DNA from 3 places in the Streptomyces sp. NPDC096324 genome. Region 3 is predicted to be linked to each of the others. Evidence: riboswitches for the same ligand, from Rfam matches in the RefSeq annotation. Region 3 holds a riboswitch; each other region holds the start of a gene.

Region 1 (4,679 bases), on a different contig from region 3:
TGACACCGAAGGCGTTGGGTCCGATGATGCGCATCCCGTACGTGCGCGCGTGCCGCACGAGTTCGCGCTGGCGCTCGCGTCCCTCGGGGCCGCTCTCTGCGTAGCCGGCGGAGACCACCACCAGTCCCTGGACGCCGTGTTCGCCGCATTCGGTCACGACCTGGGGGACGTGTTCGGCGGGCACGGCGACGACGGCGAGGTCGACGGGGTCGGCGATGTCCCGGATGGAGCGGTGGGCCGGGACTCCGTCGAGTTCCTTCTCCTGGAGTGCCGCGTTCACGGCGTACAGGCGTCCGGTGAAACCGGCCTGGCGGAGGTTGTCGAGGACGCTGCGGCCGACCCCTCCGGGTGCGCGCCCGGCGCCGACGACGGCGACCGAGCCGGGGGCGAGCAGCCGCTGGACGGAGCGGGCCTCGGCGCGCTGTTCCCGCGCGCGCTGCACGGCGAGGGACCGGTCGGTGGGTTCGAGGTCGAACTCCAGGCGTACGACACCGTCCTCGAAGCTGCGCTTCTGGGTGTATCCGGCGTCCGTGAAGACCTTGATCATCTTGTTGTTGGCGGGCAGCACCTCGGCGGCGAAGCGGCGGATGTCACGCTCGCGGGCCACCGCTCCGATGTGTTCGAGCAGCGCGGAGGCGACACCCCGGCCCTGGTGGGCGTCCTGCACGAGGAAGGCGACCTCGGCCTCGTCGGCGGGCGCGGAGGCGGGCATGCCGTCCGCGTTGATCCGGTCGTAGCGCACGGTGGCGATGAACTCGCCGCCCACGGTGGCCGCGAGGCCGACCCGGTCCACGAAGTCGTGGTGGGTGAAGCGGCGGACGTCCTTGGCGGACAGGCGCGGATAGGGCGCGAAGAAGCGGTAGTACTTCGACTCGTCCGACACCTGCTCGTAGAAGCTGACCAGGCGCTCGGCGTCGTCGACGGTGATGGGCCTGATGCGTGCGGTGCCGCCGTCGCGCAGCACCACGTCGGCCTCCCAGTGGGCTGGGTACTCGTGCCGGTCCGACGAGGTCTGCATGGGCCCCAGAGTACGGCTCGCGTACGACAACGGCGCGGGGCAGTCTGAGGACGACGGGCGTCGGCACGGGTCTTCGAACCGGCACCGCGGCGGGTGGTGCCCGGGGCCGTCCGGGCACGCCTCGCGATATGGAACAATGGTCTAGACAACCCTGAACACCCGAAGGGCAGCATCTCATGGCTGAGCGCCGCGTCAACGTCGGCTGGACCGAGGGCCTCCACGCCCGCCCCGCCTCCATCTTCGTCCGGGCCACCACGGCTTCCGGCATCCCCGTGACGATCGCGAAGGCCGACGGCGACCCCGTCAACGCGGCCTCCATGCTCGCGGTCCTCGGCCTGGGCGCCCAGGGTGGCGAGGAGATCGTCCTCTCGTCGGACGCCGACGGCGCGGACGTCGCCCTCGACCGTCTGGCGAAGCTGGTCGCCGAGGGGCTCGACGAGCTCCCCGAGACCGTCTGATCCCGCCCCAGGGCAGTCGGACACGCACGGCCGGGCCGCGCCACCCATTCTCCGGGTGGCGCGGCCCGGCCGTTTTCCGTGGCCTCGCCCGCACATTCCCCCGGTGTCACGCACGCCTCGCGCCGCGGCCGCGGAAATGGCGCGCACCGGAATTCCGGACACGCGAATAAAAGGGCATCAGAAATGAGCCCCCGCCGAATATCCCTCTTTGTATACGGTGCCTGTGTTAATGACGCGGGCCCGTCATGTTTACGGGATGTTGCGAAGTTCTCACACGGTCCGGCCGTTCGCCTCCGGGGAATCGGAGCCGGTGCGCGGCCGTGGCGCGCTCGGTGTGCAGGGCCGTGATCGCGCGGGCCCGCTCACTGTCCCCCCGGGCGACCGCGTCCACGATGCCGCCGTGCTCCGCCCAGGACTCCGCGGGGTCGGCCGGCGCCTCCACCGAGTACATCCAGGCGATCTTGTGGCGAAGCTGGGCGAGCGTCGAGGTCAGCGCGGGGCTGCCGGACGCCTGCGCCAGCGTCTCGTGGAACCAGCCGCCCAGCGAGCGCAGATCCTCGCTGTGGCCACGCCTGGAACGCTCCTGCCCCAGCCGGACCAGACCCCGCAGCACCTTCAGGTGGGCCTCCGTGCGCCGCTGCGCGGCCCGCGCGGCCCCCAGCGGCTCCAGCAGCATGCGCATCTCCAGGAGGTCCGCGGCCTCCAGCTCGGTGGGCTCCGCGACACAGGCGCCCGCGTGCCGGCGGGTGACCACGAAGCCCTCCGCCTCCAGCGTGCGCAGAGCCTCGCGAACGGGGACGCGCGAGACGCCGTAGCGGCGTGCGAGCAGTTCCTCGGTGAGCCGGCCGCCGCGCTCGTAGACACCCGCGACGATGTCGTCACGGATCGCCGTGCACACCGAGTGTGCCGGAATGCGCATGACCGACCTCCGCTTCAATCCCCGTGAAACGCCGTCGATTGACGCTTGTTCAGTGACTCTATTGCAGGAAGCCTGAATTTCCGATGGCGGGCTTGAATCCATGGATATTTTTTGGACAGACGGCATCCGGAAACGACGATGCCCCGGCTCGGTGAGCCGGGGCATCAAAAGCGGTGGGAAGCCGCGAAGCGGTCGTCAGACGTTGACGCCGTGCGAGCGCAGGTAGGCGACCGGGTCGATGTCCGAGCCGTACTCCGCGGTCGTACGCGCCTCGAAGTGGAGGTGCGGCCCCGTGGTGTTGCCGGTGTCCCCGGAGAGGCCGAGCTGCTGCCCCGGAGTGACGGCCTGCCCCACGGACACCCCGATGGACGACAGGTGGCCGTACATGGTGTACGTGCCGTCGTGCATCTTGATCACGACTTGATTGCCGTAGGCGCCGCCCCAGCCGGCCGTGACGACGGTGCCGGAGCCGACGGCGTGGACCGAGGTGCCGGAGGCGGCGTGGAAGTCGACGCCGGTGTGGCTGCCGGAGGACCAGAGGGCGCTGCTGGCCTGGTAGCCGGTGGAGACGTACGAACCGGTGATCGGCATGACGAACGTGTTCAGGCGCTTGCGCTCGGCCTCGCGGGCGGCGCGCTCCTTGGCCTCGCGGAGCTTCGACGCCTGCTCGGCGGCCTGCTTGCGGGCGGTCTGCTCGGCCTGCTTGCGCGCGGCGGCCTCGTCGGCGGCGCGCTGCTGCGCGAAGGCCTGGGCGTCGATCTGGTCGGCGACCGTGTCATTGAGGGTGACGGCCTGGGTGAGCCCGGCCTGCTCGACGGAGGCTTCCGCGGCGAACGCGGGGGCGGCCAGGGTTCCGATCACACCGGTGGTGGTGAGCGCCGCGACCCCGACGGCGGTCGTGGTGGTGCTGTGCACCCGGCTGCTCGTACGACGATGCTTGCCGGTGCCACAGGTGAACGCCATGTAGGGGCTGATCCTTTCCTTCCCTCTCGCCTACCGGGTTAGCTGACGGGTTCGGAGCAGGAAGGTCTCCTACGGGCTCCCTCCGGAGAGGGCGTCCGATTCACCCCAGGGACTGCGTGGGTCCCCGGCTCCCTTGGCTCGCGCCATGGGGACTCGGCGATGACTGTCCGGTGCCGCGGGCGCGGCGCACTGCGTGACGAACAGCCGCACCGACGCTAAACGGGGTGACTTTCGAACAACAAACGGATCACGATTTTTGTAACGCATCCCACAGGGCAGAAGGGCAACCGCCGTACGAATACGGACATCTTGGGACCGCTATCCGGAAAAGGGAGGGCCCTGACGGCTCTTCAGCCGTCAGGGCCCTCTTCCGTCGCACGGGTCCTACTCGGCCGCCACCACGGTGACTTCACCGATTCCGAGGGCCCTCACCGGGTCCGCGATCTGTGCGGCATCACCGACCAGGACGGTCACCAGACGGTCCGTCGGGAAGGCGCTCACGGCCGCCGCGGTGGCCTCCACGGTGCCGGTGGCGGCCAGTTGCCGGTAGAGCGTCGCCTGGTAGTCGTCGGGCAGGTGCTGCTCGACCTGGTCCGCGAGCGTGCTGGCGACGGCCGCCGCGGTCTCGAACTTGAGGGGCGCGACACCCACCAGGTTCTGCACGGCGACATCACGCTCGGTGTCGGTCAGGCCCTCGGCCGCGAGGGTGCGCAGCACCTTCCACAGGTCGTCGAGCGCCGGCCCGGTGTTGGGGGTGTCGACCGATCCGCTGATGGCGAGCATCGCGGCGCCCGTGCCGTCCGGCGCGGAGCGAAGGACCTGCCCGAACGCCCGTACGCCGTAGGTGTAGCCCTTCTCCTCGCGCAGGACGCGGTCCAGGCGCGAGGTGAGGGTGCCACCGAGGCAGTAGGTGCCGAGGACCTGGGCGGGCCACACGCGGTCGTGCCGGTCGGCGCCGACTCGGCCGATGAGGAGCTGCGTCTGGACGGCTCCGGGGCGGTCGACGATGATCACGCGGCCGGTGTCGTCGGCGCTCACCGGCGGCACGGGGCGCGCCTCGGCGGCCGAGCCGGTCCAGGAGCCGAGCGTGTCGGCGAGCAGTTCGTCGAGATCGACACCGGTCAGGTCGCCGACGACGACCGCGGTGGACGTGGCGGGGCGTACGTGCTTCTCGTAGAAGGCGCGAACACCCGACGCGTCGATGTTCTGGACCGTCTCCTCGGTGCCCTGGCGGGGGCGCGACATGCGCGCGCTCGCCGGGAACAGTTCCTTGGAGAGCTCCTTGGCGGCACGACGGGCCGGGTTCGCCGTCTCGTGCGGG
Region 2 (4,679 bases), on a different contig from region 3:
TCCCGGCGTCGAGGAGACGGTCGCACTGCGCGTACACCTGCGCGTGCGGCACCGACCAGAAGGGCGCGACCGTCCGCGCCGCCTCCCCCTTCACGTCGTACGCGCTGGCCTCGCCCAGCTTGTCGATGATGCCGAGGACGAGGTACGAGGCGGTGGTCAACCTAGCGTCAGCCATGGGGCGACGGTATCGCCACGCGATCACCGCGCGGCAGGCACCGCGGGGTCCGGCCGCCGCCGGGCACCCTCCGCACGGCGGGCTCCGCCGAACACGCGGTCGCGCCGCGTCGGGCGCCGCCCGACGCGAAGAAGATCCGGGTGCCCGGCACAATGCGGGGTATACGGGCGATCACACAACCGACCGCACTTCAGGCCCTCGCGCCGGCCGCACTAGGAGTTCCTGTGACCACCTACGTCATCACCGTTCCCGGGACGTTCGTCCACGGCCTCCCGGACGCCTCCCGTGCCGACGTGGAGCGCAGGCTTCGCCCGCAGGACCCGCAGAACACGGACCTGGGCGAGACCGAGGAGCTGAGCCTGCTCTCCGTCGACGAGGACAACAGGTTCTCCGTCCGGCTCGAGGTCGAGGCGGCGGACCGCAGAAGCGCCGAGGCCGAGGCCGTACGGCTCGTCTCCGGCGCGCTCCTGGACAGCGGTCTGACCGCGGACGACGCGCCGCTCGGACCCGCCGCGGTCACGGGCATCGACAGCGAGTTCTGACGGCGGTACGTCCTGGACGTACCCGGCACCGGGTACGTCCAGGACGGCCGGACCGGGGCTCAGGCCGGGCGTACGACGCTGTGGACGGCCGCCCGTCCGGCGTAGTCGACCGACTCCTCGCTGATCCGCGCTCCGGGACTCGGCGCGTGGACCATCATGCCGTCACCCACGTAGAGACCCACGTGGCTCACGTTGGCGTGGAAGAAGACCAGGTCACCCGGCTGGATGGCACTGAGGTCGACCGCCGCGCCGGCCTGCGCCTGGTCCTGCGTCGCACGGGGGAGCATGACTCCCGCGCTCTTCCAGGCCGCCTGGGTGAGACCGGAGGGGTCGTACGAACCGGGTCCGGACGCTCCCCACACGCACGGGCTGCCGATCTGGGCGCGGGCGAAGGCGACCGCCTCGGCGGCTCTGCTGTCGTGTCCGACGACCGGCGGGGCGGCGGCCCCGGCTCCCGCACCGGCGACGAGGCTGTCGATGTCGAACCCCGGGTTCGTGCCGGCGGCCCCGGGAGCGGCGGGCCACGCCTGCTGGTTGCCGCTGGGCCGCAACGACTGCCGCCAGGCGTCGTCGGCCGACGGGGGCGCCGGCTGGTTCGCGGGGGGCATCGGCGCCGACTGATAGGCGGCCGGACCCGGCGCGGCCTCGTACGCGGGCTGCTGCGGCACCGGCTCGCTCACCGGAGGCATCGGCGCCGGCTGATAGGCGGCGGAGGGCGGGGCCGGCTCGTACGCCGGAGGCTGCGGCACCGGCTCGCTCATCGGGGGCATCGGGGCAGGCTGGTACCCGCTGGGACGCGTCGGCTTCTCGTACGAGAGCGGCAGGAGCACCGACGTGTACTCGGGGGCCGGGGCGGGCGCTTCGTACCCGCGGGGCAGGATGACCGCCTTGGGCTGGGCGGCCGGCGGCGCCGGCTCGTACGCCCGGGGCATGGAGCCCGTGTCGAAGACCTCGGGCACGACCTCGTACGGCGTCGGCTGGGGCGCGGCCTGGAACGCACCGGTCTGCGCGGCGGACGGGAAGGAGCCCGTCTGACCGACGGACGGGAAGGTGCCCGTCCGAGCCGCGGACGGGAACGCTGCGGTCTGCGGAGCCGCCGGGAAAGCCGTGGGCTGAGCGACCGACGGGAACGAACCCGTCTGGCCGACCTGCGGGAAGGTACCGGTCTGGGCGACCGAGGGGAACGTGCCCGTCTGGGCGGCGGACGGGAACGCGGCCGTCTGCGGAGCCGCCGGGAACGCGGTGGGCTGAGCGGGCGAAGCGAACGAACCAGTCTGGGCGACGGACGGGAAGGTACCGGTCTGGGCGACGGACGGGAAGGAACCCGTCTGACCGACCGAGGGGAACGAGCCGGTCTGACCGACCGCCGGGAACGAACCGGTCTGCGGGGCCGTCGGCTGGTACTCGATGGCCGGCATCTGCGCCACGGGCATGCCCTGCCGTGCCATGTGCCGCGCCATCAGCTCCCGCGCGACGGCGAGCTTGCGCCGGGCGCTCTGCTTCTTGACGTGCGGCGAGGACTGCTGCGACGCGGCGGCCGGAACGGCCCCCGCGCGAAGCCCCGCACGGACCACCACATCGGATCCCGGCGCCGCCGTGGCACCGCCGGCCGGGAGCGCGGCCACCGGACCGGCGGTCAGTTCCAGCGCGGGCCGCGCACCCGGCTCCGAAGCCGGACCGGCGGTCAGCTCCAGCACCGGGGCAGCCGTCAACTCGGCCACAGGACGTACGAGTTGTTCCAGCTCGTAGATCGTCGGAAGGTCCGACGAGGAGCCCTTGGACCCCTTCGCACCCGCCTTCGGACGGACGGCCGCGCCGCCACGCTCCGGCTGCCTGTCGGCCGGAAGCGCGGCCGGAGCCGAGGGCCCGAACCGGGAACGCGCCCCGTCGAACCACTGGCGCATCAGGTCGTCCTGGGCCGCGTCGGAGACTCCGCTCCCCTGACCGGCGTTCCGTCGGCCCGGCCTGCGGTTGGAGTTCGCCAGGGCGCGGGTCCCGTTGAAGTTACCGGTGGCGAGCTCCGCCTGGTCGTAGAGGGACGAGAGTCGTCGGGCGACTTCTTCGCCGCTGGGCGGGGTGCGTTCCGGCGCCATGGAGGGGTGCTCCTTCCGTCGTCCGCCTACCGGGTTAGCTGTCGGGTTCGGGCGGACGATTCCGGAAGGTATGCCCTACGGCCCCTGCCCCGAAAGGCAGTTGACCGATTCACCCCAGGTTCGGTGGGTCCCCGGCTCCCGCTGCCACGAGGACAGGCAGGACTCGGCGGAGGCCGCACCGCCCGGCGAGCTTCGCCGGAGGGAGTCGGGCGGCCTGGTCGCCAACTTAGCGATGGTGTGCACCCGATGTGAAGATCCACGCCCCAGATGTCCGATACGTTTTCGTGACCTTCATCGCACCACCCCGCAGCGCGACCGTGAGGACACGGGCCGTACTCGAAAAGGCGGCTGAGCACGGCCGTTGGCACATTCGAGGCCGGCACCCGGTCCGGAGCCGCGGCTCACACGTCCAGCCAACCCTGATGTGTCGAAAGTGTGCACAGAACTGGCGTTCCCTGGCGTGTCGTTCGACATCGACGGCGCCCATTGGTCACACCTTGACCGGTTCTGGCCGAGCTGACCGGATCACCGCTGCGACCACCCGTCGGCCGTACCGTCGAAGCACGTCAGACCACGAGAGCGAGTCGAGGATCCCCACGTGCACGATGCGCCGATCTATGCCCAACTGATCTCCGAACGCGGTGACATACCGACACTCGTGCGAAGCGAAGCACGTCGGCTGCAACGCGACTTCGAGTGGATCCTGAGCTGGGATCCGTCGACGGGCGCCCCGCTTCCCTCGTCCGCCGCACGACCGGCGTCCGGTAAGCGCCGCGCCTTCTCCCCCACCCCCGACCCCGACGACCGACTCGACACACCGGGCTCCTGACGGCCGACCCCAGGACGTCCGGGGCGTGTCCGCGAGGCCTCACCCGCCCGGCGACGCCCGGGACGGGCTAGAGAACGCCGGGCTCTCCGCCCGGCCGTTCGGCGGGGAGCGGGTCGAGTCCACCGCCGATCCGGGTCACCAGCTCGGCGACCGTCGCGCCCGTGGTCCGATGCCAGGTCCGCGCGCGGCGGAGCATCGCGTGGTCTCCGCCGGCGACCCGCACGGCGCTCGCGGAGGAACCCGCCTCCGCGGCCCGGCGGACGAGGGCGAACGACTCCACGGGGTCGGTGATGCGGTCCCGGTCTCCGTGCAGCACGATCACGCGTTTGTCCCGGAGGTGGGCCACCGGCTCACCCTCCGGGCACCACGGCGCCAGTGCCACCACGGCCCGGACCTGGGGTGCGGCCGCGGCCCGCAGAGCGGCGCGCCCGCCCATGGAGTGGCCCACGAGCACGACCGGCACGTCCCCCACCAGAGCGGCGAGTTCGTCCAGTGCCAGCAGAACGTCGGCGACGGGGTCCGCGTCCACGCCGTTCCATCCCCGGTGGCGGTAGCGCACCTGCCCGACGAACGTGCCCTCGTCCGGCAGGGCCCGTGTCACGGAGCGGACGAACGGCCGCATCCGGGCGCGTGCCAGGTTCCACGGCCGCAACGGGGCCTTGCTGTCGGCGGTGCCGCCGTGAAGGATCAGTACGGCCGCACGCGCCGGTTCCCCGTCCCGACGAGGGGCGCGGCAGGGCCGCAGCGCCACGGAGGCGCCGGCCTCCCCGGACCGGGACACATCGTCGGCGGACATCCGCACAGAACCTCGCATGACACCTCTCCACCCACCCGCGCTTCGTCCATGCCTCGCACCGGACCGTGAGGAGGATCGTCTCACCGGCCACGGACCCGCCCCAAGCTCAGTCCGTGGCTCACTCCGTGGGCTCGGGCCGCGCGCGGTAGCCATTGCGCCATTCCTGGTAGAAACGCCAGAGGCGGGCCGCCTGCGGGCAGCGTCCCGACTCCCGTTGGCACGTGCGGCAGTTGCCGACGTGACT
Region 3 (4,679 bases):
AGATGGGTCGCCGGGATCTCCTCCAGGAAGCGGGAGGGCGGGTTGTACGAGGGCTGGCCCCACGCACTGCGCATCGAGGACCGGGTGAGGTAGAGCCGCTCCCGCGCGCGGGTGATGCCGACGTACGCCAGGCGCCGCTCCTCCTCCAGCTCCTTGACCTGTCCGAGCGCGCGCATGTGCGGGAAGACGCCGTCCTCCATGCCGGTCAGGAAGACCACGGGGAACTCGAGGCCCTTGGCGGTGTGGAGGGTCATCAGGGTGATGACGCCGTTGCCGTCCTCCTCGTCCGGGATCTGGTCGGAGTCGGCGACGAGCGCGACCCGTTCCAGGAACGCGGAGAGTCCGGCCGGAGTCTCGCCCTCACCCGTCTCCTGCTCGAACTCCAGGGCGACGGCGGCGAGTTCCTGAAGGTTCTCGATCCGGGTCTCGTCCTGCGGGTCGGTCGAGGCCTGCAACTCGGCGAGATAACCGGTGCGTTCGAAGACCGCCTGAAGAATGGTGGCCGGGCCCGCGCCGGACTCGACGATCGTACGGAGGTCTTCCATGAGCGTGTTGAACCGCTTGACCGCGTTGGTGGAGCGCGCGGCCATGCCGTAGGCCTCGTCGACGCGGCGCAGTGCCTGCGGGAAACTGATCTTCTCGCGTTGCGCGAGGGCGTCGATCATCGCCTCGGCACGGTCGCCGATGCCGCGCTTGGGCACGTTCAGGATGCGGCGCATGGGGACCGAGTCCTCGGGGTTGGCCAGCACCCTCAGGTACGCCAGGACGTCCCGGACCTCCTTGCGCTCGTAGAAGCGGACACCGCCGACGACCTTGTACGGCAGGCCGACACGGATGAAGACCTCTTCGAAGACACGGGACTGGGCGTTCGTGCGGTAGAAGACCGCGACGTCTCCGGCCCTCGCGTCGCCCGCGTCGGTGAGACGGTCTATCTCGTCGGCGACGAACTGGGCCTCGTCGTGCTCGGTGTCCGCGACGTAGCCCGTGATGTTCGAGCCGGCGCCCGCGTTGGTCCACAGGTTCTTGGGGCGGCGGGACTCGTTGCGCTCGATGACCGCGTTGGCGGCGGTCAGGATCGTCTGCGTGGAGCGGTAGTTCTGCTCCAGGAGGATCGTCGTCGCGTTCGGGTAGTCCTCCTCGAACTGGAGGATGTTGCGGATGGTCGCGCCGCGGAAGGCGTAGATCGACTGGTCCGCGTCACCCACGACGCACAGCTCGGCGGGCGCCAGGTCGAACTCGCTGGGCGGTACGTCCACGGGGTGCTCGGAGGTCCCCACGAGTTCCCGGACGAGGGCGTACTGCGCGTGGTTGGTGTCCTGGTACTCGTCCACCAGGACGTGCCGGAAGCGGCGGCGGTAGTGCTCGGCGACGTCCGGGAAGGCGCGCAGCAGGTTGACCGTGGTCATGATCAGGTCGTCGAAGTCGAGCGCGTTGGCCTCGCGCAGCCTCGACTGGTACATCGCGTACGCCTGGGCGAGGGTCTTCTCGAAGCCGTCCGCTGCCTGAGCGGCGAAGTCCTCCTCGTCGATCAGCTCGTTCTTCAGGTTCGAGATCTTGGCGCTGAACGACTTCGGCGGGAACTTCTTGGGGTCGAGGTCGAGATCACGGCAGACGAGCGCCATCAGCCTCTTGGAGTCGGCGGCGTCGTAGATCGAGAACGACGAGGTGAAGCCGAGCGTCTTGCTCTCGCGGCGCAGGATGCGGACGCAGGCGCTGTGGAAGGTCATGACCCACATCGCGTTGGCGCGGGGGCCCACGAGGGCCTCGACGCGCTCCTTCATCTCGCCGGCGGCCTTGTTGGTGAAGGTGATCGCGAGGATCTGGCCGGGGTGGACGTTCCGCTCGCCGAGCAGATGCGCGATCCGGTGCGTGAGGACGCGGGTCTTGCCCGAGCCCGCGCCGGCCACGATGAGCAGCGGGGAGCCCGAGTGGACCACGGCCGCGCGCTGGTTCTCGTTCAGTCCGTCCAGCAGGGCCGCGGGGTCCACGGCGGGCCGGGGCGCGCCGTCGCGGTAGTAAGCGTCCCGGCTCGGCGGCAGGTCGAACTTCCCGCCGAACAGATCGTCCGGAACCGGCTCCGGTACGTGATCGTCCTCGGGCGGCGGCGGGTGTTCGTCCTCGTGGGCCGCGGAGGGCTTGAGGTTCGCCAGGAAGCTGTCGTCAAAGAGGCTGCTCATCGCTCTCCGAGTCTAGGCCGCCCCACTGACAGCCCGCCGCCACCCCGAGAACTCGGCCCGAAGTCGTGACCAGGCACACGGCGGACACCAGGTGCTCACGGCTTCGCCCGCCGACACCTCACCGTCCGTGACGGCGCGCGACGGTCCGGTCACCCGGCGCGGGGCCGGCGCGGCGGGCCGTCCCGAGCCGCGACCCGACCGACGAGCGGTCGCCGCGACGCCCGGCCGCGTCATCCGGAGCGGGATGGGGCCGAGCGATGGAGCCGGCCGATGGGTCGGCGGGCCGCTTCCGGCGGCGCACGCGCCGATGGGTCTTCGGGCCGCTTCCGGCGGCGCGCGCGGCAATGGTCACGAAAATGTATCGGACGTATCGGGCATCAACCTTCACACGGGCCACACCGGTTGGCTAGCGTGCTCGAAGGCCGCTCGACCGCATCCGGCGAACACCGCCGGGCCGGGCGGCCTCCGCCCAATCCGGTGCGCCGCGAGGCCCTGGAGCCGGGGACCCACCGATTTTGGGGTGAATCGGTCCAACCGCCTTGTGGGGCACGGACCGTAGGGCAGCCTTCCGGAACCTCCCGCCCGAACCCGACAGCTAACTCGGCAGGCGGATGACGGAAGGAGTCGCCTCTCTTGGCGTCACACCGCAAGGCGCGTCCCACCGGTGCGCGCATCGCAGGCATACGGACCCCCGCCCTCGCCACGGCGGCCCTCACCTCCGTGGCCCTGCTCTCCCAGACCGCCAACGCCGCACCCTCGGCCGAGCCCCGGCCCAGCATCGAAGCGGTCTCGAAGAAGGTCGACGACCTCTACCACCAGGCCGAGACCGCCACCGACAAGTACAACGCGAACCGGGAGAAGACCGCCAAGCAGCGCGAGCGCGTCGACACCCTGCTCGACGACGTCGCCCAGCGCACAGAGAAGCTCAACACCGCGCGCGAAGAACTGGGATCGTTCGCCGCGGCGCAGTACCGCACCGGGGCCGCCGCGCCCGACACCGCGACCCTGCTGCTCGCGGACAACCCCCAGGACTACTTCGACCAGACCCAGTTGATGAGCCGCCTGACGAACCGCCAGAAGGCGGCCGTCGACGACTACATCACGGAGCAGGCCGCCACCACCGAGAAGCGGACGGAGGCCACCGCGAGCCTCGAGTCGCTGACCGCCTCGCAGAAGGCGCTCAAGACGTCCAAGGCCGAAGTGCAGCACAAGCTCTCTGAGGCCCGCGACCTGCTGTCGAAGCTGAACTCCGAGGAAAAGGCGCGCCTGGCGGCGGTCGAGAAGAAGAAGCGGGAACAGGCCGCGGCCAAGGCGGCGGAGCTGGCGCGGCAGCAGGCCGCCGCCGAGAAGGCCGCCCAGGCGCAGCCGTCGTCGGACAGCACGGGTGACCCGGCCGCCGGCTCGACGGCCGGGTCGTCGACGGGATCGACGGCCACGGGCTCCTCGTCGAAGGCGGCCGAGGCGCTCGCGTTCGCCCGCGCGCAGGTAGGCAAGCCGTACGTCTGGGGCGCCACCGGCCCGGACTCCTACGACTGCTCGGGCCTGACCCAGGCCGCCTGGAAGGCCGCCGGCGTCAGCCTCCCCCGCGTCACCTACGACCAGGTGAACGCCGGCACGACGGTCTCCCTCGCCGACGCCCGGCCCGGCGACCTGGTCTTCTTCTACGACGACATCAGCCACGTCGGCATGTACATCGGCGACGGCATGATGATCCACGCGCCGAAGCCGGGAGCGTACGTCCGCGAGGAGTCGATCTACTACGACGGCACCTCGGCGATCCACAGCGTGGTGCGCCCGGCGTAGCCCGGGAGCCGGAAGCCCCTCGCGCGGGGCACGCGTGCGGGCTCTCCCGATCCCCGCGCGCGTGCTCCGCGTTTTCGTCGCCGCCCGCGCGTGGCCCGCCCGCAACCGCTCCGCGGGTCCCTAGCATCGACGCATGCCAGAGACACCGGACATGACGGACACCATTCCGCTCCGCTCCTGGTGGGCGGGGTGGGCGCCCGCCGCCGGGGCCGCCGTCATGGCCACCGGCATCCTCTCGATCGGGCTGCACCTGACCGGCTACGAGGTCCTGTCCCGGATCGCGCTGTTCCTCGCGTCGCTCGCCTGGGTCGGTCTCGCCTCGGACTTCCTCGCCCGGCTGGTGGGCGACCGGGCGCAATGGGCGCGACGGGCCGGCACTCCCGCCGGGCTCGACGCGGTCGCGGCGACCACCGTGCTCGGTACCAGGTTCTCCACACTGGGGTGGCAGACGCTCGCCGAGATCCTGCTCGCGCTGTCGGCCGTGCTCTGGCCGGTCCTGCTGCTGAGCGTCCTGCGGCACTGGCGGCGCCGCATGGCGGGAGAGGTGTTCCTCGTCTGCGTGGCCACGCAGGGGCTCTCGGTCCTCGGCTCGACGATCGCCGGCGAGGTGGGCTCGGACTGGCTCGCGCATGCCGCGATGACGCTGTTCTGGGTGGGGATCGCGCTGTACGTCCTCTCGCTCGCGAACTTCGACCCGCG

What was found. A riboswitch is a leader RNA that binds a small molecule or an ion and turns the genes downstream of it on or off. The one in region 3 is predicted to bind cyclic di-AMP.
Positions count from the first base shown of each region.
Region 1: it holds a riboswitch for cyclic di-AMP, as region 3 does, so the genes downstream of both, ACIQ7M_RS29065 (M23 family metallopeptidase) here and ACIQ7M_RS14640 (NlpC/P60 family protein) in region 3, are expected to answer to the same signal.
Region 2: it holds a riboswitch for cyclic di-AMP, as region 3 does, so the genes downstream of both, ACIQ7M_RS17500 (NlpC/P60 family protein) here and ACIQ7M_RS14640 (NlpC/P60 family protein) in region 3, are expected to answer to the same signal.

Region 1 is NZ_JBIWFK010000011.1:125,420-130,098, reverse strand. It holds gene ACIQ7M_RS29080 (GNAT family N-acetyltransferase) at 1-1,018, opposite strand, end outside; gene ACIQ7M_RS29075 (HPr family phosphocarrier protein) at 1,195-1,476, shown strand; gene ACIQ7M_RS29070 (GntR family transcriptional regulator) at 1,703-2,395, opposite strand; gene ACIQ7M_RS29065 (M23 family metallopeptidase) at 2,591-3,358, opposite strand; cyclic di-AMP (ydaO/yuaA leader) riboswitch at 3,371-3,527, opposite strand; gene ACIQ7M_RS29060 (pitrilysin family protein) at 3,743-4,679, opposite strand, start outside.
Region 2 is NZ_JBIWFK010000006.1:85,429-90,107, reverse strand. It holds gene ACIQ7M_RS17510 (helix-turn-helix transcriptional regulator) at 1-175, opposite strand, end outside; gene ACIQ7M_RS17505 (hypothetical protein) at 400-717, shown strand; gene ACIQ7M_RS17500 (NlpC/P60 family protein) at 777-2,810, opposite strand; cyclic di-AMP (ydaO/yuaA leader) riboswitch at 2,818-2,989, opposite strand; gene ACIQ7M_RS17495 (hypothetical protein) at 3,409-3,639, shown strand; gene ACIQ7M_RS17490 (alpha/beta fold hydrolase) at 3,707-4,453, opposite strand; gene ACIQ7M_RS17485 (hypothetical protein) at 4,554-4,679, opposite strand, start outside.
Region 3 is NZ_JBIWFK010000005.1:107,326-112,004, reverse strand. It holds gene pcrA (DNA helicase PcrA) at 1-2,177, opposite strand, end outside; cyclic di-AMP (ydaO/yuaA leader) riboswitch at 2,634-2,803, shown strand; gene ACIQ7M_RS14640 (NlpC/P60 family protein) at 2,811-3,980, shown strand; gene ACIQ7M_RS14635 (tellurite resistance/C4-dicarboxylate transporter family protein) at 4,114-4,679, shown strand, end outside.